Regions from separate parts of the Halanaerocella petrolearia genome, predicted to be linked through region 1. Evidence: riboswitches for the same ligand, from Rfam matches in the RefSeq annotation. Region 1 holds a riboswitch; each other region holds the start of a gene.
The links. Region 1 has a riboswitch for cyclic di-GMP ahead of ACYQ39_RS11670 (type IV pilin protein). Riboswitches for the same ligand answer to the same signal wherever they lie in the genome.
Positions count from the first base shown of each region.

Region 2: it holds a riboswitch for cyclic di-GMP, as region 1 does, so the genes downstream of both, flgB (flagellar basal body rod protein FlgB) here and ACYQ39_RS11670 (type IV pilin protein) in region 1, are expected to answer to the same signal.
Region 3: it holds a riboswitch for cyclic di-GMP, as region 1 does, so the genes downstream of both, ACYQ39_RS07925 (DUF554 domain-containing protein) here and ACYQ39_RS11670 (type IV pilin protein) in region 1, are expected to answer to the same signal.
Region 4: it holds a riboswitch for cyclic di-GMP, as region 1 does, so the genes downstream of both, ACYQ39_RS04945 (diguanylate cyclase) here and ACYQ39_RS11670 (type IV pilin protein) in region 1, are expected to answer to the same signal.

Region 1 is NZ_BAAHXW010000002.1:875,071-881,329, forward strand. It holds gene pilB (type IV-A pilus assembly ATPase PilB) at 1-628, shown strand, start outside; gene ACYQ39_RS11660 (type IV pilus twitching motility protein PilT) at 641-1,687, shown strand; gene ACYQ39_RS11665 (type II secretion system F family protein) at 1,764-2,915, shown strand; cyclic di-GMP riboswitch class II at 3,004-3,087, shown strand; gene ACYQ39_RS11670 (type IV pilin protein) at 3,343-3,759, shown strand; gene ACYQ39_RS11675 (prepilin peptidase) at 3,978-4,730, shown strand; gene ACYQ39_RS11680 (O-antigen ligase family protein) at 4,745-6,259, shown strand, end outside.
Region 2 is NZ_BAAHXW010000001.1:774,685-780,943, reverse strand. It holds gene topA (type I DNA topoisomerase) at 1-369, shown strand, start outside; gene hslV (ATP-dependent protease subunit HslV) at 463-990, shown strand; gene hslU (ATP-dependent protease ATPase subunit HslU) at 1,004-2,386, shown strand; gene codY (GTP-sensing pleiotropic transcriptional regulator CodY) at 2,501-3,280, shown strand; cyclic di-GMP riboswitch class I at 3,687-3,772, shown strand; gene flgB (flagellar basal body rod protein FlgB) at 4,017-4,421, shown strand; gene flgC (flagellar basal body rod protein FlgC) at 4,424-4,840, shown strand; gene fliE (flagellar hook-basal body complex protein FliE) at 4,854-5,156, shown strand; gene fliF (flagellar basal-body MS-ring/collar protein FliF) at 5,187-6,259, shown strand, end outside.
Region 3 is NZ_BAAHXW010000002.1:135,187-141,445, forward strand. It holds gene ACYQ39_RS07910 (GNAT family N-acetyltransferase) at 1-391, opposite strand, end outside; gene ACYQ39_RS07915 (bactofilin family protein) at 381-803, opposite strand; gene ACYQ39_RS07920 (M23 family metallopeptidase) at 816-1,754, opposite strand; gene ACYQ39_RS07925 (DUF554 domain-containing protein) at 1,872-2,546, opposite strand; cyclic di-GMP riboswitch class I at 2,657-2,749, opposite strand; gene ACYQ39_RS07930 (aminotransferase class V-fold PLP-dependent enzyme) at 2,910-4,049, opposite strand; gene hydF ([FeFe] hydrogenase H-cluster maturation GTPase HydF) at 4,071-5,291, opposite strand; gene hydE ([FeFe] hydrogenase H-cluster radical SAM maturase HydE) at 5,269-6,259, opposite strand, start outside.
Region 4 is NZ_BAAHXW010000001.1:963,678-969,936, forward strand. It holds gene ACYQ39_RS04935 (FAD-dependent oxidoreductase) at 1-466, shown strand, start outside; gene ACYQ39_RS04940 (hypothetical protein) at 519-1,169, opposite strand; gene ACYQ39_RS04945 (diguanylate cyclase) at 1,200-3,149, opposite strand; cyclic di-GMP riboswitch class II at 3,203-3,286, opposite strand; gene hcp (hydroxylamine reductase) at 3,566-5,212, shown strand; gene ACYQ39_RS04955 (RnfABCDGE type electron transport complex subunit B) at 5,311-6,259, opposite strand, start outside.

The DNA of each region.
Region 1 (6,259 bases):
AAATGGTATTAACCAGGTTCAAGTTAATCCTAAAGCAGGGCTTACTTTTGCTAGTGGTTTAAGAGCTATTTTACGACAAGATCCTGATGTAGTAATGATTGGAGAGATACGTGACCAAGAGACAGCTGAAATTGCTATACACGCTGCTTTAACTGGTCATCTAGTCTTAAGTACTCTACATACTAATCAGGCTGCTGGAGCCTTATCAAGATTGGCTGATATGGGGATTGAACCATTCTTAATAGCCTCTTCAGTAATGGGAGTAGTAGCTCAGAGATTAGTTAGAACTATCTGTTCAAATTGTAAGGTAGAAGCTGATACTCCACTTATCGATTCTCAGTTAGAGAATTATTTGGGAGTAGGTGAGAAGAAGATTAAATTATATCATGGAACAGGTTGTCATCAATGTAATGGTACTGGTTATAAAGGAAGAACAGCTATTTATGAAGTGTTGGAATTAGATTCAGAAGTTAAACAATTGGTAGTTGAAGAAGCATCAGCTACAAAAATTGAAGAGGAAGCAAAGAAGAAAGGTATGGTTACTTTAGAATCTAGTGGTTTACAGAAAGTAAGTCAGGGAATAACTACGCTAAAAGAGGCTATGCGAGTTACAAAGGTTAATTTTTAAGGAGTGGTAATAATGGAGCTAGTTGAGCTATTAAGCCAAGGAATTAAATTAGAAGCATCAGATATTCATCTAACTGTAGGAGCAGAACCTATAGTTAGAGTCAATGGTAGGTTAGAAAAGATAGGAACTGAGAAAATTACTAAAGAGGAACTTAGAGGAATGATTGCTGATATGGTAGATCAGGAAGAAGCGAAGATACTTAAAGAAGAAGGAGAGGTTGATTTTGCTTATCAGTGGCGTGATTATCGTTTTAGAGTTAATGCTTTTCAGCAGCAAGCAAATCCTGCTTTAGTATTACGGATAATTCCGACTGAAATTCCTAAGTTAGATGATCTAGGATTACCAACTAAATTAAAAGAGTTGGCTTTACAGCCTCGAGGCTTATTTTTAGTTACAGGACCAACTGGAAGTGGGAAGTCAACTACTTTAGCTGCTATGCTTGATTTAGTTAATCAGCAGAAGGATAAGCATATTATAACGTTAGAAGATCCAATTGAGTATGTTCATCAACATAAGAAATCAATTATTAATCAGCGAGCTGTAGGTAAAGATACAGCAGAATTTGCAACTGGATTACGTGCTGCCTTAAGACAAGATCCAGATATTATTTTAGTAGGTGAAATGAGAGATTTAGAGACTATCTCAACTGCTATTACAGCAGCAGAGACTGGTCATCTAGTCTTAGCAACTCTACATACTAATGGAGCAGCTGAAACTATTGATCGAATTATTAATGTTTTTCCGCCGCACCAACAAGCTCAGATTAGGACACAGCTGTCTTTAATTTTACAAGGAGTTTTATCACAACAGTTAATTTCTACAATTGACGGTTTAGATAGAGTAGCAGCTACAGAGTTGTTAGTAGTAAATTCAGCAGTTAAGAATCTAATTCGTGAAGGTAAAAGCCATCAATTAGAGTCAGTAATGCAGACTGGTAGAGACAAGGGGATGCATACTATGGATTATTCATTACGTGATTTATATAGACAAGGAAAGATTAAGCGTCAAACAGCTTTAAATAAATCTAATAATATAGAGACTCTTAAGAATCTAATTTAGAAAGGAGTGGCTAGTTATAGATCATATTTTTCACTATAAAGCTCGTAATAGACAAGGAGAGTTAACTGAAGGAAATATAGAAGCTGAAAGTAAGAAGATAGCAGTTAATCAATTAAGAGAGCAAGGTTATTATATTACTTCAATTGAAGAAGAAACTTCTAATTTTGATTTTAATTTTGAATTTTTAACTTGGAAAAAAGCTAGTGTAGAAGAGTTAGCTTTATTTAGTAGACAATTTGCTACTATGATTAATTCAGGACTTTCATTAGTTAGAACACTCAATATTTTATCGGAGCAGGTAGTTGCTTCTAAATTAAAGGACTCTATTATTGCTATTAGAGAAAGGGTAGAGAGTGGTATGACCTTATCAGAAGCAATGATAAAGGAAGATAAAGTCTTTCCTAAATTATTTATTACTATGGTAGAAGCAGGAGAAACTGGTGGTATATTAGATGGTGTTTTAGAGGAGTTGGCTCAGTATTTTGAAAAGGAGAATGATTTAAAGCAGAAAATAACCTCTGCGTTAGTTTATCCTATAGTAATCACCTTGGTAGCTTTAGGAGTAGTCTTTTTTTTAATTACAGTAGTATTACCTACTTTTGTAGATGTCTTTTCTAGTATGGATATTGAATTACCCTTATTAACTAGATTATTATTATATGGTAGTAGTTTAGTTTCAAGCTATTGGTATTTATTTATTTTGGTTTTAGTTGTCATAATTGTTAGTATCTATTATTATTATCAGACTGACCAAGGGAAAAGAAAGATAGATGGAATACTACTTAAGTTACCTTTATGGGGTGATTTAGTGGTTAAAGTATCAGTGGCTAGAATAAGTAGAACCTTATCTATTTTAATTAATAGTGGAATATCAATTTTAGAAGGACTTGAAGTAGTAAGTAAGGTTGTCTCTAATCAAGTTATAGCTGATAAATTGGCATCTGCTCGACAAAGTATTAGTGAAGGAGAAAGTATTACTTTGCCTTTAAGTGAAGATGATACCTTTCCTGAAATGGCACTACAGATGATAGAAATTGGAGAAGAGACAGGAAATCTAGAAGAGATGCTTAATAAGTTAGCTGATTTTTATGAACAAGAGGTTGAATATAAAGTCGATAGTATTATTTCATTAGTTGAGCCAGCTTTAATTGTAGTATTGGGAATAATAATTGGAGGTATAGTACTTTCAATTATGTTACCTATGTTTGGTCTGATTCAAAGTGTTTAAAGCAATTTAGTATTATAAAAATACTTGATATAATTTGGTATTAATGATATATTAATCCAAAAGGAATATATGTATAATTAAAGAATTTCTTAATATAGGAAGCAATGAAGTATGACTTATATCTGGTCACCTAGGTTATACTGAGCTATTGGTGAAACCGTCCTATCTTAAATTAATTTTTAAGATTATAGGGCGGTTTTTTGTTATTTATAAATGATGTAGTGTCAGTGTAAGGAATCAGTATTAGTAAAGTCAAATTTATAAAAATGAGGTTATGTGAGAGTGTTTAAAAACCTAGCCTCTATCCTAATATTTCATTATATGTATAAAATATGGAAATGGGTTCATTTTAATTTATGTTAAGCAGGATTTTATTAATCAATTATAGAAGTAATATAATGTATTTTCATATAAAGGAGGATTTATAGTGATAAAAAAATTAAGAGATCAGTTTAAGACTTTAGCAACTAGAGAAGAAGGTTTTACTTTAATTGAGTTGATGATTGTAATTGCTGTAATTGGAACTTTAGCAGGAATTGCTATTCCGCAATTTGGTGGAGTAAGAGATAAAGCAGATATAGCTGCTGTAAAAAGTGATCTAAGAAATATTCAGGCAGGTTTAGAGATGTATAATGCGGAAGAGGGTGAATATCCAGCAAGTTTAAGTGATATTAACGACTATATTACAAATGTGGATACTAATAAGTATAGTACAGGTAGCGGTTACTCTACTTCTGGTTCTTCCTATACAATTGAGTATGAAGTAGATGTAGATATTAATGATGACGATACTGTTAATAATAATGATAAAATAACTGTTACACCTGGAGGTATAAGTGAATAGTAGTCATTTTTCAGCACCGTTTTTGGTGCTGATTCTCATATTACTCTTTTCAGTTTACAGTTTGCAATTTACAGTTTACAGTTAAGATTAAGACCAATTAAAATTTAAGAAACATCTTTACTAAAATAATCTTTTTATTTTTAAAAGGTTTTAGGTTTAAATAAGAAAAACAATGCGACTTTTTACAAATAAGTAATTTAGAGCAGGTGAAAATAAGTATGTCATTAGGAGTTATAATATTTACCTTTGGTTTAATAATCGGTAGTTTCTTGAATGTAGTAATTTATCGGCTACCAAAGAAAGAACCGATTGTTTTTTCTAGATCTTATTGTCCAAGTTGTGAAACTAAACTCCAACCTATTGATTTAATACCAGTGCTAAGTTTTATTTTAACAAAAAGCAGTTGTCGTTATTGTGGGAGGAAAATATCATACCAGTATCCAATAGTAGAACTAGTAACAGGTCTACTTTTTTTTACTTTATATAAACAGTATTATTTTACTATAGAATTTTTTCTTTATGTGTGGTTGATCTCTTTATTAATAGTGGCTAGTTTTATTGATTTTAAATATCAGATCATTCCTAATCAACTTACTTACTTAGGTATTGTATCAGGGTTAGGTAGTAGTTTATTAACGGGCCAACTTAACTTTAAGAGTTCATTAAGTGGTATAGTTATTCCAGCTATTTTTTTATTATTGATTATATTTATTACTAAAGGTGGTATGGGATTAGGTGATGTTAAGTTAATAGCAATGGTAGGTAGCTTTATAGGAGGATTATATTCTTTAGTAGCTATTTTTATTGGTGCTTTTATTGGTTCAATTATAGCTTTGTTTTTATTAAGTAGTGGAGCTAAAGAATGGGGAAGTCGACTTCCTTTTGGCCCTTTTATTGCCTTAGGTAGTTTAATAATGATTCTATGGGGGAATCAGATTATTAATTGGTACCTTAGATTATTTTTATATTAGGAAGTGTGAGTAGAATGAAGTTAAAGAAGAAAAACAATACTAGATATTTGATACCAATAGCTATTATAATGGGGGTAGTTCCTTTAGTATTATTTAGTAAGCAGATTTCTATCGCAGGAATATTGAAATCCTATTGGTCTAAAGATTTAGACTTTTTTTCTTATTATAAGATGGTTGTTTTCTTGCTAGCTACTTGTTGTGCTTTAATATCTTTTATAACTTATAGTTTTGGTGAGGGTAAACTTAAAAAGACATATTATTATCTTCCAATAGAGATTTATGTTATTTGTATTATCCTTTCTACTTACTATGCAAAGACTAGTTCTGTAGCTTTGTGGGGCTTTCCTAATAGATATGAAGGAATGTTTGTACTTCTATCCTATTTATTAGTCTTAGTTATTACTCTAAATTTAGTAGAGACTGAAGGAGATATTAAATTTTTAATAATTACTCTCTTTTTATCAGCAACTATTATTGGGTTGATAGGAATTTTGCAGTATTTTGGTTTTGATTTATTTACTACTAAATTAGGTGAGAAGTTGATTCTATCCTCTAAACTATCTAGTAAAGTTAATGGTATTACTGCTAAATTTGATTATATTTTTTCTACTTTATATAATCCAAATTATGTAGGAAGTTATATGGCAATGATATTTACTCTAGGATTAACTTTATATATACTAAGTCAGAAATTAAAATCCAAAATATTATTAGGGCTGTTTAGTTTATTGATTTTTGCTAATTGGCTAGGATCTCTTTCTCGAGCAGGGATAATTGGTGGTTTTGTAGCCATTATTCTGTTAGTTATATTGGTAAAAGAAGAGTTAATTAAGCATTGGAAAGCTATCTTAGTATTAGGTATTGGTTTTACGCTAGTCTTTATAGGTATGAATCAGGTGGGAAAGAATCGGTTAGTAGAAGAGTTCTTTTCCTTTGTAGATGAGACTAAGATAGCAACTGGTCAGAAGAATTCAAATCAACTTAAAGATGTTATAATTAATGATAATCAGTTGATTTTAGTTACAGATAAAAGTAAGTTAAAAATTAAAGTTATTACTAATAATAAATTATTATTTTTTAATGAGGCAGAAAAAAGAATCAACTATACCTTAAATCAAAAAAATGGAGTAATAGAATTAGAAGATAAGAGATATAAAGATTATAAGTTTAAGTTATTAGAAGATAAACAGATTTTACAATTTTCTTATAATAATAAAGAAGCCAATTTTAGGATTACTGAACATAAGAAAGATAAAGAGCTATGGATTATTGGTTTTCAAAATAAAGGATATAAGACAGGTGATATTGAAAAATGGGGTTTTGTTGGTATAGAAAGATTAGGTTCTGGTCGGGGATATATCTGGTCTAGATCACTTCCTATGCTAAAAGATACATCTTTTATAGGATTTGGCCCTGATACCTATGCCCTCTATTTTCCTCAATTTGATAGTGTAGGAAAGTTAATTACCTTTGGAACGACTAAAATTATAGTTGATAAACCTCATAATATGTATTTACAAGTTGGGATC
Region 2 (6,259 bases), on a different contig from region 1:
GAAGAAGAAGAAACTGATGTTATTTGTGAAAAATGTGGTCAGAATATGGTTATTAAACATGGCCGATATGGTAAGTTCTTAGCTTGCCCAGGATTTCCTGACTGTAAGAATACTAAACCATTATTAGAAAAAGCAGGAGTTAAGTGCCCTGAGTGTGAAGATGGAGATGTTGTTAAGAGAAAGAGTAAGAAAGGTAGAGTCTTTTATGGATGTAGTAATTATCCAGATTGTGAGTTTATGACTTGGTACAAACCAATGGATAAAGAGTGTCCAGAATGTAAGAAGTTTTTAGTTAAAAAGGATACTAAAAAAGAAACTAAGTATTTCTGTATCAATAATGATTGTAATTATGAAAAGATTGTAGATTAGAGAATAAATAAGTTAGAATAAGGAATAAGAATTAACTAATAAAGGTTATTTATTCTTGGTTAACTATTACTTTTCTCGTTGGAGGGGTTAGAGATGATGGATGCAACAACAGTAATTGCTGTAAAGGATAGTGGGAAAGTAGCTCTAGCTGGTGATGGGCAGGTAACAATGCAACATACAGTAATGAAACATAGTGCTAATAAGATTAGACGATTACATAATAATGAGGTATTAGCTGGTTTTGCTGGAACAGCAGCTGATGCCTTTACTTTATTTGAGAAATTTGAAGGAAAATTAGAAGAATTTCATGGTAACTTAAAACGAGCAGCAGTTGAACTGGCTAAAGAGTGGCGGACAGATAAGATGTTAAGAAAGTTAGAGGCATTATTAATTGTAGCTAATAAAGACTCATTACTAGTGGTTTCTGGTACTGGTGATGTGATAGAACCTGATGATGGAGTTACAGCTATTGGATCAGGCGGTTCTTATGCTTTAGCAGCAGCTCGTGCTTTAATTGATTCAGCTGATTTATCTGCTGCTGAGATAGCTGAAAAGTCATTAGAGATTGCATCAGATATCTGTATCTATACCAATGACCATATTACTGTAGAAGAAATTTAAGGAGGTATAAAAGATGGAAGATTTAACTCCACAGGAGATAGTCAATAGGTTAGATAAATATATTGTTGGTCAAGATGAGGCTAAAAAATCAGTAGCAATTGCTTTAAGGAATAGGTATCGAAGAAAGAATTTATCAGCCGATTTACAGGAAGAAGTAATTCCTAAAAACATTTTGATGATTGGTCCAACAGGAGTAGGAAAGACGGAAATAGCTCGTAGATTGGCCAAATTAGCTAAAGCGCCTTTTATTAAGGTAGAAGTAAGTAAGTTTACAGAAGTTGGTTATATGGGTCGTGATGTTGAGTCAATGATTAGAGACTTAGTTCAAACTGCTATTAGAATGATTCAACAAGAGAAGATGTCAGAAGTAGAAGAGAAAGCAGTTGAAATGGCAGAAGAAAGAATTTTAGATACTTTATTACCACTGCCTAATCAACAGTCAAATAATCCTTTGCAAGGTTTATTTGGTAATTTTGAAGAAGACAATACTCAGACTACAGAGCAGAATGAACGTCTTCAGAGAAGTCGAGCTAAATTGCGTGAGAAGTTAGCTGCTGGAGAATTAGAGGAGCGGATGATTGAAATAGAAGTAGAAAAACAGAACTCTCAGATGGTTGAAATCTTTTCTGGGGCTGGAGTAGAAGAATTAGGAGTTAATTTTCAAGATATGTTTGGTGGGATGTTACCAAATCAAAAAGAAACAAAAAAAGTAACTGTTAAAGAAGCAAGAGATATACTAAAAGAAGAAGAGGCTCAGAAGTTAATTGATATGGATAAAGTTAGTCGGCAAGCAATTAAACGAGTAGAAGAATCAGGGATAATCTTTTTAGATGAAATTGATAAGATAGCTGGTAAAGAAGCAGGATCTAATCCAGATGTATCTCGAGAAGGGGTACAAAGAGATATCTTACCAATTGTAGAAGGTTCAACAGTCAATACAAAATATGGCTCAGTTAAGACAGACCATATTTTATTTATTGCAGCTGGTGCTTTTCATGTATCTAATCCAACTGATTTAATCCCTGAATTACAAGGTCGATTCCCAATTAGAGTCGAATTAAATAGTCTATCTAAAGATAACTTTAAAGAAATTTTAATTGAACCCGAACATGCTTTGACAAAACAATATAAAGCATTATTGGCTACTGAAGATTTAGAAATTGAATTTACTGAAGAAGCAATTGATGAATTGGCTGAGATTGCTTATCAAGTTAATGAACAGACAGAAAATATAGGAGCTCGAAGATTGCATACTATTGTAGAGAAACTATTAGAGGAACTTTCTTTTACAGCTCCAGAACTTAAGAAGGATAGAATTGAAATCAATCGTCAATATGTAAAAGATAGATTAGATGATCTAGTTAAAGATAAAGATTTAAGTAAATATATTCTCTAAGTTCTTTATAATCTGAAATAAAAATTAAATTTAGATATAATTATTTAAGTTATTCTAGGTTTTGATATACTGGGCTGACTGACAAAACAGTTAGTTATTAAGGAGGACATATTGATGGAACAATTACTTACTAAAACACGTAAGATAAATAGATTAATTCAGCGCTCTGCTGGTCATCCAGTTGATTTTGCAGAAATGGCTAAAGTGTTAAGAGAAACTATTAGAGCTAATGTTTATTTAGTAGACCAAGGTGGAGAAATTTTAGGACATAACTTGGTAGATGAATTTGAATGTGACCTAATGTTAAAAGAGGTAATTAACCAGAATAAATTTCCTAGAGAATATAATGACTGGTTATTAGGAATCTATCATACTCAATCTAATTATGAGCAAAAACATGGTTCATGTGTCTTTAAAGAGGCTAAAGATTGTTTATTTAAGCATAAACTAACGACTATTGTACCAATTAATGGTGGAGGAGAAAGATTGGGTACTTTGATTTTAGCTAGATTTGATAAAGAGTTTGAATCTAGTGATTTATTATTAGCTGAATATGCAGCTACTGTAGTTGGTATGGAGATTTTAAGATTAAAGAGTAAAGAAAGAGAGAAAGCAGCTCGTAAAAAAGCAGCAGTTCAGATCGCTATAGATACTTTATCTTATTCTGAATTAGAGGCTGTAGAGCATATTTTTGAAGAACTTGATGGCACAGAGGGTTTACTGGTAGCTAGTAAAATTGCAGATAGAGTAGGCATTACTCGTTCAGTAATTGTTAATGCTCTTCGTAAGTTTGAAAGTGCAGGAGTAATTAAGTCTAAGTCATTAGGTATGAAAGGAACACATATTAAAGTATTAAATGATTATTTACTAGACGAGTTAAAGAAATTAAATTAGCTTTACAGGTGTGGGTTGCCCACACCTGTTTTTTAATTTGTAAGATAAATATATCATATCATTGTAAATGAAACACTTATCGAAGGGTAGAGTCGCAAAGATGGCATAATTGCGTCAGACTACTAAATAGAGTATATGCCCCCCTATACCTTTTATAAGGGGGTTATTGTTTTAAGTGATTCTTTGGATAATGTTTTAAAGTAAAATTATAGATTAGACAAAATCATACATAATTGCAGTAATAATCATTTTTTTATCTATAATATAAGATAATTTTTTAAAAATGCAGGAATATTGGAAATAGGTATTGAATTAATAAAAGGTAGCAGTAGCTTTTCAGAAAGAAGTTCTTAAACAAAGATATTTAAATGGATGGATATTAAAGTAAAAAATAAATATATTACATCCTCGTAAATGGCACACTTATCGAAAGGTAGGGTCGCAAAGCTTTTGAGTCTATGGCGTAATTGCTAAGACCGTCAGGTTACCAAATGGAGTATATGAAACCCCTATATCTTTTTATGAGGATAGGGGTTATTGTTTTATTATGTAATTTTTTAGGGTAATATTCCAAATTAATATTGAAAATGATGCATAATAAGATATAATTATACATAATTGGGATAACAACTATTTTTTTCCTATAATACAAGATTAGTTTCTTAAAAATTGCAGGAATATTATAAATATATATTGAAGTTTTAAAAAGGGATAGTAATTTAAAGGGAGGTTTCAGATGAAGTTGTTTGATCAAAACTTTAGTGTGTTACAAAAATCATTAGATGGTTTACAAAAAAGACATAAAACAATTGCTAATAATATCTCTAATGCTGATACTCCAGGTTATAAGAGAAAAGGAGTCAGCTTTAAAGGTCAATTGAATAAAGTATTGAATCAAGACTATGATTTGGAAGTAACTAATAAAAGACATATATCTTTAAATAGCAGGAGTTTAGAGTCTGTAAAGCCTAAGATGTATACAGAAGAAGATACCAAGGTCAGAAGTGATGGTAATAACGTTAGTATAGATGCTGAAATGTCTAAGTTAGCTAAGACTAATTTAGAATATCAAGCTGTTACTAAGCAACTGGCTAATAAATTTCGCCGAATAGAGAATGTAATTAAAAAGGGAGGTAAATAGTAATGTCAATGTTTAAAGGGATTGGTATTAGTGCCTCAGGTTTGACAGCTCAAAGATTAAGAATGAATACTATTTCAAGTAATATTGCTAATGCTAATACAACTCGTACAGAAGATGGTGGCCCTTACCGTCGTAAGATGCCTGTCTTTAAAGCGAGATTACAAGAAGAATTAGCATCTAAAGAAGAGAATGTAAATGGAGTAGAGGTGACTAATATAGAAGAGAGTAATAAACCACCTAAGTTAGTTTATAAACCTGAACATCCAGATGCTAATGAAGCTGGTTATGTAAAGATGCCTAATGTAAATGTTGTATCAGAGATGACAGATATGATGTCAGCTACTAGGTCTTATGAGGCAAATGTAACTGCTTTGAATTCAGCTAAAAAAATGGCTAAGAGTGCACTTGAACTTGGATAAAGGAGGGGTATAAATGAAAGTTGACAAGCTGTCTAATTCTAATTTGATGAAAATAAATCAGAAATTATCTGATAGTAGTGAAGAAAAGAAAAATAAAACTTCTTTTACTAATATGTTAAAACAATCCCTACAAAAGACGAATAATCTACAACATCAAGCCAATCAAGCCAGTCAAGATTTGGCTTTAGGAAAAGCTGATAGTGTTCATGAAGTAATGATAGCTGCTCAAAAAGCTAAAATATCTTTAGATTTAACAACAGAAGTAAGAAATAAAGTAGTTGATGCCTACAAGGAGATTATGAGGATACAAGTCTGATGGGATGGTCACTAGGATTGAGGTGTAAATATGGTTGAAAGTTTTGCAGAGCTAAAAGAGCAGTTTTTAAAATTATGGACAGGGTTAGATAAGAAAACTAAGATTATAATTGGCGCTTCAATTATTGCTACTATTATTGCTATATTTATTTTGGTTAATTGGGCTAGTCAGCCTGAATATAAGGTATTATTTAATAATTTATCTAATAAAGATGCTGGAGTAATAGTTGAAAAGCTAAAGGAAAAACAGGTTTCATATAAATTAGAAAATAAAGGTTCTGTTATTTTAGTACCTAGCCAAAAAGCCCATCAACTTAGGTTAGAATTAGCTGGAGATGGATTACCGACTGGCGGAGTAACTGGTTTTGAGCTTTTTGATCAGACCCAGATAGGAACTACTGACTTTCAACAGAAAGTTAATTATAATCGAGCCTTATCTGGTGAACTATCAAGGACTATTAAACAATTTGAGAATATTAGTTATGCTAGGGTGCAGATTACTCCGGCTCAAAATAGTATTTATAAAGAACAGTCCAAACCAGCTAAAGCTTCTGTATTTCTAAAATTAAATGGATACCAAGACATTAGTAAGAATCAAGTACAGTCGATTGCTAATTTAGTAGCTAGTAGTGTTAAAGGCTTAAAGGCTAATAAAGTAACTATTGTTGATACAGCAGGTAATTTACTGTCTGCTAAATTAGATAATCAAGATGAAAGCTCAAAATCTAATTATGACCAGTTAGAAACTCAAGATAAATTTGAAGAAGAGATAGAACAAGATTTAAATGTAATGTTGACTAAAGTGTTAGGAATAAATAATTTTGTAGTTAAAGTTAATGCTAAACTTAATTTTGATCAACGTAGCATAAATAAAACAGAGTATGAACCAGTAGTTGATGATCAAGGTATTGCACGTAGTAAACAAGTTAAAGAGGAAAGTGAAGAGGGAACGTCTAGTCAGCCTGAAGGAGTTCCTGGTACAACTTCTAATTTACCTCAATACAAAGTAGATAATAAAAAACAGCAGAGTAGAGAAAGTTCAGAATCAGTTGTTAATTATGAGATTAATAAGAAAATAGAAAAGTATGTTCAATCACCTGGAGC
Region 3 (6,259 bases), 740 kb from region 1:
CAGCTTCTATAATTATTTCTTCAGAAACAACTTGAAAACCATTTTTATTATAAAAATCTCGAGCAGATAATTGGGCATGTAATGTCAAAGCAGAAAGATTATTTCTAGTAGCAAAGCTTATAACTTTAGTTATTAATTCTGTACCTATACCTTGTTTTCGAAACTTAGACCTAACTGCCATACGTTCTACTTTACCTATTTCGGCTTGGTTTCTTAGTCTACAAGTACCAATTACTTCTTCGCCTTCTTTTACTATAAAGTGTTCAGCTTCATTATCTTTACCATCAATCTCTAATTCTAGAGATACTCCTTGCTCCTGAACAAATACTTCTTTTCTTAAGTTTAAGGCTTGATTTAATTCTTCTGTTGATTCAACAATCTTACACTTCATCATCTTCCTCCTCAGTTACATCAACACTATCTTCTTGGTAATCATCAACTATTTCGGATTCTGAATGATCTAAATTAGCGGTACTACTTCCTTCAAAAACACCTCCATCATGAATAACTAAATTAGACATACTTATATCTCCAGCTAATTTTCCTGTACTTACAATCTCTAATTTATCTTTAACTTTCACATTTCCTTCTACAAAACCAGCAATCATTACATTTTGAGCTTTAATATCAGCTGTTAACTTTCCTTCCTGACCTACAAAAACATCTCCTTCTACAATTAGTTTACCATTTAATCGTCCATCGATTCTAATTGATTCTGCTACTCTAATTTCTCCCTCCATTACTGTTCCTTGGCTAATTACTGTTCCTATCTTTTTTTCATCTGATTGTTTCTTATTAAACATTATTAGTCCCTCCTATTTAATATAATCCATTGGATCAACTGGTCGACGATTAAGTAAAATTTCATAATGAAGATGTGGCCCTGTACTACGACCTGAATTACCTGATAGAGCAATTACATCTCCTCGCTCAACTCTATCTCCAGCCTTGACCAATAATCTTTTATTATGTCCATATAGAGTACGATAGTTGTATCCATGAGCAATTACTACTGCATTTCCATATCCAGATTTCTTCCCAGCAAATATAACTTTTCCCTTTCCTGTAGCAACTACTTTATGGTTATACCAGATTCCAATATCCAATCCATCATGAAAAACACGTTTATTAAGAACTGGATGATGACGATAACCAAAAGCAGAAGTAATTCTTCCTTTATCACCTTTTATTGGCCATCCATGTGGTTTAGAAACTAGATAATCTTTATACTCTACTACTTCTTCTTTAAGCTGAGATACATTCTTCTCCCCTTGTGGTAAGGCCTCTTTTAATAATTGCAAGTTATCTTCAGCTCTTTTAATTGAATTCTGATTTGAATTATAACTTACTGTCCTAACTGAAACAGTTTCAGCTTTAGCTTGGCTATTAAGCTGGTCTTTAAAATCAACTAACTGTCTAATCTTCTGATTTTCCTTTTTTAGCCTATTAAACTCTTGTTTGATCTTTTCAGTTTGTTTCGATAATTTTGCTAGTTTTTGATGTAGATGATTATTACTCTTTCTTAATTCTTTGTTTTTTTCTTTCAAAGGTATATACTGCTTTATTCTCTTTAGAGAAAGATTATATTGTTTATGATAATAATATAATCCCCCTACTAAAGTCAATAATCCTATTAACATGAATGTAAGAGTAACTTTAATAAACTTTTTAGAAAGACGAAGAGTAAATATCCCTTGTGAAGTATGAGGTATAAACTTAAAAGTAATTTCTTCTTTCTGATTATCAGTATTCATTTTCTTCCTCCTTTCCTATATAGTTGATAGTTTACAATTGACAATGTACAAATCTTAAGAAATTTGAAATAAATTTATTTTTTGGTTTTGGCTTAACTCATGGCTCACAGCTCATAACTAAATAATAAATGTTCCTAATATAATACTTACTAAAATAGCTGGTAATAAATTACCTACTTTTATTTCAGTTATCCCTAACATATTAAAAGCAATAGCAACTATCAATAAGCCTCCAGTAGCAGTCATTTCGTTTATCACAGCCTGAGTTAAAATAACTTTTAACCAACTAGCTAACAGAGTAATTGTACCTTGGTAGATGAAAACAGATCCAGCTGATAATATAACCCCTACTCCCAAAGTAGAAGAAAAGGCTATAGCCGAAAAACCATCCAACAATGATTTGGCATATAAAGTAGATGGATCATTCTGTAAACCATCTTGAATTGCTCCCATAATTGACATAGCACCTATACAATAGATTAAACTACACTGAACAAATCCAGCTACAATTCCATCTTGATTATTAAATATCTTCTCTAGCCAGATACCTAACTCTTCTAAACGTTTTTCAATCTTTATCCATTCTCCAATTAATCCTCCAATTACTAAACTAAAAATAATTAAGATTACTTCTTGCCCCTTTAAAGCCATCTGTAATCCAATTAATAAAACTGCTAAACTTAAACCTTGCATTACAATATCCTTTAAAGAATCATTTAGTTTATCTCCTAATGATCTACCTAAGACACCACCAATTATAATCGATATAGTATTTACTACAGTTCCTATCATAATTAACATCATTCCTTGGATTAAATTTTAATAAAAATAGTTTATCTATCAAAAAAACCTATTCCTCTCAAGCTAAAATTAAGGAATAGGGTATATAGACCAATATTCCTTTCGATAGCCTGACAGCCTTAGCATAATGATTATTATGCCGTAGACTCATAGCTTTGCGACCTTATCTTTAAATAAGTGTGCCACTCTCGAGGATTATTTTTAATTACTAATTTTATAATCATTCAAAATATTACCATAATATTTAAACTTTCATTACTCATTACAATAATACTATATAATATCGAAATTTCCTTCCTAAACCAAATATTATTTTTTACTTAATTTCTAAAAAAAGAAGGGCCAAGGCCCTTCCTAAACTTCAGCAGCTATTTCTTTACTAATTTCTATTACTTCCTTTATCTCATCTAGTGTATTAAAATAACCTAAACTAAATCTAACTGTACCACGTTCAAAAGTACCCAAACTTCTATGAGCTAAGGGAGCACAATGTAGACCAGTTCTGACTGCTATATCAAAAGCCTTATCTAAGATATATCCTACTTCTCCTGAATCTTCAGTACCAAAGTTGACTGACAGAAGTGGAGCTTGTTTATCTATATCAGTTGGTCGGTATAAAGTAACTTCTGGTATCTTTTCTAATTCAGTAACTAAATAATCTAATAGTTCTTGCTCATGCTGTCTAATATTATCTAAACCTTCCTCTAGAATGAACTCTACTCCGGCCTTTAAACCAGCTAAGCCAACTGTATTAGGTGTTCCACTCTCATATCTATCTGGTCTAATCCGTGGTTGATAAATATCCTCTGAGTTACTACCAGTACCTCCAAATAATAAAGAATTGAGTTCTATACCATTATTTAAATATAATCCTCCTGTACCTGGCGGGCCAAATAAAGACTTGTGACCAGTAAAAGCTAGCAGATCAATCTTCATCTGTTGCACATCTAGAGGATAGACACCAGCTGTCTGAGCTGCATCGACTAATAGTTTAATATTTTTTTCTTCCAACAACTCTCCTATTTCTGCTATAGGTAATAAAAAACCTGTTACATTAGAAGCATGAGTTACAGCTACTAACTTAGTGTTCTGCCGTAAATTATCTTCAATCTGCTCTATCTCAACCTGACCTGAATTATCTGCTTCAATAATTGTTACTTCTACCTTTGGTTCTAATTCTTTCAATGGCCGTAAGATAGAGTTATGGGCCAAACTAGTCGTTACTACATGATCTCCCTCTTCTAAGTAGCCTTGTAAAGCTAAATTCAAAGCCTCAGTAGCATTCTTAGTCAGAATAATCTCTTGACTACTAGCTGCATTTAAAAATTCAGCCAATAGCCTTCTTGTCTGCCAGACTAATTCACCAGCTTGAGCTGCCATCTTATGTCCAGCCCGACCTGGGTTTGCTGCTTTATGGCGCATAAACTGATCCATTGCTTGATAGACTTCTTCTGGTTTAGGCCAACTTGTAGCTGCATTATCGAGATAAATCACTTATATCATCCCTTTTCTTACTTATTCTTGTTCCCAGATCTCCTTAGCAGTTGGAAAAGGCTCTAACGCCCTGTCTAAAATACCATGGACATGAGCAATCAACATCCCATAATTAACAACTGGAATATCTAAACTGTCAGCCTTCTTTAAGCGATATAAAATCTCTTTTCTATTAGTCATACAACCACCACACTGGACAATCAAATCATATTCTTCAATCTTATCAGGAAATTCTCTCCCAGCTACATGATCAAATTCTAATTCATCACCTACAAAGTCTTCTATCCAGTTAGGTATCTTAACTGTTCCTATATCCTCAGCAGTGCGATGGTGAGTACAAGACTCAGCTACTAAAACTTTATCACCAGAACTCAACCTTTCAATCCCTTTAACACCTTTAGTATAAATCTCTAAGTCACCTTTATACCGAGCAAAAAGAATAGAGAAACCAGTCAACTCAATTTCTTCTGGTACATCAGCAGATACCTCCTTAAAAGCTTGCGAATCAGTTACAACAAGCTCTGGATTAGACTTAAGCTCAGCTAATGCTCCCTTCAGTTCAGTATCCTTAACAACCATTGCTTGAGCATCATTATCTAAAGCATCACGTAAAGTCTGCATCTGTGGCAAAATCAAACGCCCCTTAGGTGCCGCACTATCAATTGGTACCACTAAGACAACTGTATCTTGCGGGTTAATTAAGTCCCCAATAATATGAGGTTCTTCAAACTCTGTTGGAGCATTAAAGACAATCTCTTTCTTTAATTCTTCAATTCCAGTCTCTTGGGTAGCACTAACAGTTAATAACTTAAGACCTAACTCTTTCATTAATCCTTGCTCATCTAGATTATCTACCTGATCTGCTTTATTGATGACTCCTACTACAGGAATCTCTCTATCTTCTACTTCTTCTAATAGATCCTTTTCATAGTCAGCAACTCCTTGTTCAGGGTCAACTACTAAAACTGCCAAATCAGTCCGACTTAAGACTTCTTTAGTCTTCTTAACCCGTAATTCACCTAATTCTCCAGTATCATCAATTCCAGCTGTATCGATCATTGTTACTGGCCCTAAAGGATGCAATTCCATCGACTTATAAACAGGATCAGTAGTAGTTCCTGCTACATCAGAAACAACAGCTAATTCTTGATTAGTCAAGGCATTAACCAGACTTGATTTCCCAGCATTTCTCCGACCTAAAATAGCAATATGAACTCTATTAGCCTGTGGTGTTTTCTGCATCTATCTCACTCCTATCTATTCGATTAAGTTGATCTAAATTAATATATGGTGGTATCTTCCGATCAGCCTCTAAGATTGACTGAACAGCAAAGTCTAAATCCACCATATTCTTGTTACTATAAATCTGATAGTTCTCCTGTAATGCTGGGGGAGTCATAATCAACATGATTACATTGGCCCCAGCTTTCAATCCTTCTGTCTGTCCATCTTCAGTCAAAGAGGCTAAAGCAGTAGTAGAAGGAATAAATACATTCTGACATACCAGGCGCATAACTGCTACTACTTTCAGTGATAGTAAAAAATCTCCTGGAGAATGATCTTGATATGGTGTTCCATCAGCTGGTAAGAAAGGGCCAACTCCAATCATATGAATCCCATACTTCTTCTGGAATAGAATATCTTCAGCCAAGTTAACTATAGTCTGATTAGGAAGACCAATCATTCCACCTGAACCAGTAATGTAACCTAGCTCCTTCAGCCATTTGGTATGTTGTCTTCTTATCTTATAATCATCATCAGGATTAATCTGATCAAATAGACAACGGTTAGCAGATTCTATCTTTAGTAAGTAGTTGTTGGCCCCAGCCTCTCTAAAGGTTTTATACTCTTCGAAAGATCGCTCACCTAAACTAAGAGTAATATTCATTCCAAACTCATCTTTAATGCGCCGAACTATACTCACAATCTTATCAGTAGTATACCAAGGGTCTTCACCAGACTGGAGAATAACCGTCTGAATTCCCAATTCATTTATTTCAGCTACTCCCTCTAAAATTTCATCTTCAGTCATCCGATAACGTTCTACCTCATTATCACGGCGTAGACCACAATAGTTGCAGTTTTTAGTACAATAGTTAGAAAACTCAATTGCCGCTCGAATATCAACCATATCACTTACCATTTCTCGTCTCATTCTATTAGCAGACTCAAATAAAGCTTTTAGCTCACCATCACTTTCGGCTTCTAAA
Region 4 (6,259 bases), on a different contig from region 1:
GAGAGTCTTCCTTGGTGTTAGATTTTTATTAGAGGGTGTTACTAAATTACAAGAAGGATGGTTGACTGGTTCAGAAGAACATCTTATTTCTGGTGCCTCTTCTATGCTTTGGAGTGACGGCACACCTCAATTATATATTGACCTAATGAAATCTATTGTTGGCCCTAACCAAGTAATATTCCAGAAAATAATGGTATTAACTGAACTAGGAGTCGGCTTAAGTCTAGTCTTTGGCTGTTTAACTATCCTAGGTGCTTTAGGAGCTTTAGGACTGAGTGCCAACTTCATCCTAGGTGGTTTAGGATCAGATGCCGGTATTTGGGAACAAGTCTGGTTATTCCTAATCTCAATTACTATGCTTTCTGGAGCAGGAAAAGCCTTTGGGATTGATTATTATCTAATTCCTTGGCTTTTAAATCTATCTAACAACTCAGTAGACTTTAATCAACGAGATTTATCAGCCTAAATAGAATAATTAATAAGAGCGGTCACTTGATCGCTCTTATCTTATTTATAGCTTAACTCAAATCCCAAAATTCAATCATCTGATCTATTAACTGCTCCCAATTAGCCTGACTAGTATTTAATATCAGACTTGGTAAATTACTTTTAGTTACTAGTTGTTTTTTTCTTTTCTGTCTTCTAATGTAATGTTCAATTATCTCTTCTTCAGTCGAACCATAACGAGAGATATAATTTCTCCATTTTTGACCACGACTATAGATTATTCTTTTACGCATAACTTTTGGCTCTATCTCCAAAAAACATAGCTTAGTATTTAACTGGGCCAACTTCCTATCAATCTCTGCTAGATCATCCCAACACAAGTGATCAAAGTAAGTGGCATGAGTAATATGAAATCGTTCAAGTACAAAAGCATACCGATGTTCTGATTCAGTACCTACCCAACCTCGTTTTTGATAGTAATCTTTATATTTCTCTAATGGTTCTATAATATCAAATAACAACTCTAGGTTATCTTCTTTAGTAAGTTGGCCCTGATTATACTTCTTTTCCAATACTCGTTGAGTAATATCTTCACCATAAGTTAAAAAAGGCATGAATTCTCGCTCTAAAATTTTTGGAGACTTTAATAAACTACGAATAATTGTTGATTTACCAGTAGCAGGAATTCCTTCAAATATAATTCCTGTAGATGGAACTGTCATTCACTTCATCCTTTCTTTGGGCATTTTATATTAATTCTTCTCTACTATCTCATTAACAAAGGTCTCAACTAATTGCGGATCAAATTGACTTCCAGCTCCTGCTTTTATCTCCTCTAAAGCCTCTTCTTTACTCATTGCTTCTTTATAAGACCGTTCATTAACCATTACGTCATAAGCATCTACAATAGAAATTATCCGAGCATTAAGTGGGATCTCTTTTGCTGCTAATCCTTGTGGATATCCCGTGCCATCCCACCACTCATGGTGACTTAAAATACTCTCAGAAATATCTGCCAATTCAGGTGATGATTTAGCAATTTGACTTCCTATTTCACTATGTCTCTTCATTTCTTCCCATTCTTCTTTGATCAAAGGAGTTGGCTTATTAAGTATCTCTTCTGAAATACCTACTTTGCCTAAATCATGTAGTTCGGCTAATAGACTCAAATCAGTCAATTTAGCATCAGATAAATTTAGCTTTTTACCTATTTTTAAGGCAAGTTTTTTCAGCCTATTACCATGTTCTACAGTTTCATTAGTTTTTTCTTTTAATGTTCTTAATAAAGAAGAGAGAACACTATTATGAAAACTCTTACTTTCAGTCAACTTCATCTTATACATCCAATCTTCTGCTTCTTTAAAAATATCATCAATATCTTCAGTAACTTTTCTCTTAGTAGCATAACCTAAACTAATACTAATCTCTAATAATTCTATATTTTGTTCTTCGCAGTTTTCCTTTATTCTAGAATATACTTTTTTAGTATTCTTCTTATTAGTTTTAGGTAATAAGACTACAAATTCATCTCCACCCCAACGTACAACGATATCATCTTCTCGACAAGAATCCTTTATTACTTGAGCCGCTTCAGATAATAATTTATCTCCTAATTGATGACCAAAAGCATCATTAGTTAATTTTAGGCCGTTAATATCTCCTACAATAATACTTAATGGTAACTGATTCTGCTGATCTAATAAATCAAGTTGCTCTTCTAAATATCTTCTATTGTATAGACCAGTTAAACTGTCGTGATAATTCAAATATTCAATCTCTTCTTTAGTCTTTCTCTCTTCAGTTATATCTTTAGCAGTACAGATTAAAGATTCAACTTCATTATCTTTATTTAACTTAGGAACTTTACTAATTAACAATACTCTCTCTTTTCCATGCTGATTTTTAATAGAATACTCAAACTCCTCTTTCTCTTGTTTGCTAAAAACCTTTTTATTATTAGTAATATACTCTTCAGCTACTTGCTGATCAAATAAATCTTCTATATTTGTATTTCTAATATCTTCTTTTTCTAAACCTAAAAAATCAGCATGGGCTTGATTCACTTCTCCATATAGATTAGCATCTTTTAAATACCAAATCTGAGTCTCACTATTATCCAATAACATCTTCTGTTTCATATAAAGGTCTTGATATTTATCCTTACTTCTTTTTAACTTATTCTGAAGATCAATTTTCAAACTATGAGTAATATAAGATAATAAACTAGTTAATATAGTAAATATAATAAATATTATTTTACTTATAGATGGGTTAACAGTAAATAAGAGCGACAAGATAACTAAAGAAATTATAATCAAATTATAATTTCTTAACTGGGGAGTTGTTTTAAATATAAAATTTGTAACTATAATCACTACCAAGATACCAATAGCATAATTAATTGAATAATTATTTAAGTAAGCAAAATAAATAAGATGAATATTAATAGTATATAACACGAAATAAATAATAGTTACTAAATTATTTCTTATCTTCTCACTTATAAAAGATAAAATAAAAAATATCAGAAGTATAACTGCTATAACTAACCTATGCTTAAAAGAAAAAGGATCAATGGCATGATTACTTAGCTTATATATTATTCCAAATGACAGATACAAAAACATAACAATTATTAAAAACCCTCGATAGGCTACTACCTCATAATCTTCATTAAAGAATCTTTTCATAAAATTTATCAATTTAGCCTACACCAACTTTCTTATTATTCAACTAAATATAAAACCCACCTTATTTAAAAATAAGGTGGGTTCACCACTAGCTCCATATAATCCAGGTGACCAATTACAGATTATACTTCACAGCTCTTAATAAATATACATTTTTATTAAAATCACTAATTTAAACTACATTATAATACATACCCTGTAAAATAATTTTAATATAAGACCATAATTTCCTCCTTAAAATTAAATTTTCTCATAAAATTATGTAAATTAAAAAAACTATGTTATAATATTTAAGGAAGGTATAGATAATTATACTATAATTTAATATCTTTGTCGTTAAGTGTGATTTATATCATATTAAATTACAACAAATTATCTTACAATAAAGATAGAATTAAGATTTAAAAATAATAAAGGAGGGATTGTTTATGTCAATGTTTTGTTATCAATGTCAAGAAACAGCAGGAGGCAAAGCTTGTACAGTTAAAGGAGTCTGTGGAAAAGAAGATACAACAGCTAACTTACAAGACCTTTTAATCTATTTACTAAAAGGAGTTTCTACTTATAGTACTAAAGCTAAAGATTTAGGAGTTGCAACGCCTGACATAGATAAGTTTGTCATGAAGAGCTTATTCATGACTATTACTAATGCCAATTTTGATAATGATGCCTTTGTAGAACAGATTAAAGAGGCATTAGAAGTAAGAGCTAAAGCTAAAAAGAAAGCAAAAGAAGCAGGAGCAGAATTTAATGATCTATTTGCAGGAGCTACTTGGACTGCAGGTACTAAAGAAGAATTTATTGCTAAAGGTGAAGAGGTTGGCGTGCTAGATACGGAAGATGAAGATGTTAGATCTTTAAGAGAACTTATTACTTATGGTGTTAAAGGAATGGCTGCTTATGCTGAACATAGCTATAACTTAGATTATGAAAGCCAAGAAGTCTATGACTTTATGCAAGAAGCTTTAGCAGCTACAACTGATGATAGTCTGTCAGCTGATGACTTAGTAAACTTAGCTATGCAGACAGGTGAACATGGTGTTCAGGCTATGGCTCAATTAGATCAAGCCAATACAGACACGTATGGTAATCCTGAAATTACAGAAGTAAATATTGGTACTAAAGATAATCCAGCCATCCTAATTAGTGGTCACGATCTAAAGGATATGGAACAATTACTAGAACAGACTGAAGGTACTGGAGTAGATATTTATACTCATTCTGAAATGTTACCAGCTAACTATTATCCTGCCTTCAAAAAGTATGATCACTTTGTAGGTAATTATGGTAATGCTTGGTGGCAACAGAAAGAGGAGTTCGAAAGTTTCAACGGGCCAATTCTATTTACAACTAACTGTATCGTGCCTCCAAAAGATGATGCTAGCTACAGTGATAAGATCTTCACTACAGGTTCAGCTGGTCTAGATGTAGCTACTCATATTGAAGCAGATAAAGACGGAAATAAAGACTTTAGCCAGCTTATCGAAGTAGCTAAAGAATGTGACGCTCCAGAGCAGATTGAAGACGGTACAATAGTTGGTGGCTTTGCTCATAACCAGGTCTTAGATCTAGCAGATAAAGTAATTGAGGCTGTCAAAGAAGGTGCTATTAAGCAGTTCTTCGTGATGGCAGGTTGTGACGGAAGAATGAATAGTAGAGATTATTATACTGAATTTGCTAAAGAACTACCTGAAGATACAGTAATCTTAACAGCAGGATGTGCTAAATATAAATATAATAAGCTAGACTTAGGCGACATTGGAGGTATTCCAAGAGTCTTAGATGCGGGACAATGTAATGACTCTTATTCTCTAGTAGTTATTGCCCAGGAGTTAGCTAAAGCCTTTGAACTAGAAGATATCAACGATCTACCTATCTCTTATAATATTGCTTGGTATGAACAGAAAGCAGTAATTGTACTACTAGCATTATTATATCTAGGTGTTAAGGATATTCACTTAGGGCCAACATTACCAGCCTTCTTATCTGACAATGTAGCTAATGTATTAGTCGATAAGTTTGGAATTGCAGGTATTGATAATGTTGAAGATGACATTGAACAATTTATGGCTTAAAGCTTAATTAATAAAAAAAAGCTGGCTCCTTAAAGGGCCAGCTTTTTTTATATTACAACTTATTAATTTTTAGTGAAACTTAATCATATACTGTGTCATTACTCATACTCAATTGTCTCCTTAGGACAAACTGAAATACACTGCTCACACTGAATACATTCGTCTTGGTCTATTTCATGCTGTCCGCCCTGTTCTCCAGAGATAGCATCAACAGGACATTCATTAGTACAAAGTGTACAACCTACACATTCATCACCGATTACAATCTGACTTCCTTTATCAGCATCTTTAGTTGGATTATCCTCTACTTCAAATGGAGTATCTACCATAGCATCAGTAGGACAGACCTCTACACATTGACCACAACCAATACATTCTTCTGCATCAACAACTGGTAGGTTATCTTCCATTTCAATAGCATCTACAGGACATTTTTTAGCACATAGAGTACAGCCAATACAACCAACTTCACAGTCATCTTTAACTTCTCCACCTTGTAAGACTGATTTACATCTAGTAAATACTTCTTGCTCTTGACTGAACATAGAAATAATATTGCGAGGACATTCTAAAACACATTTCTCACAACCAGTACATTTATCTGGATCAATTTTAGGAAGCCCATTATCTGTCATCTCTATAGCATCAAAAGCACATACAGCCTCACAATCACCAAAACCTAGACAACCATAGCTACAAGACTTGATATTTGACTCCATATTAGCAGCTTGACAAGTAGCTACTCCTTGATAATCAGCCTTCATACTAGTCTCTTGGTTACCACCTTGACATAGAACTTGAGCTACTTTAACTTCTGTAGAACCTCCAGCATCTACACCCATAATTTCAGCTACTTTATCGGCTACTTCTGCACCACCAACAGGGCAGCCATCGACTGGTGCCTCTCCTTTGACTACTTCACCTGCAAAACTTGAACAACCAGGCTGACCACAAGCACCACAGTTGGCCCCTGGTAATGCCTCTTCTATCTTTTCCTTTCTAGGGTCTTCATCAACTGCAAATTTAACTGAGGCATAAGCTAAGCCA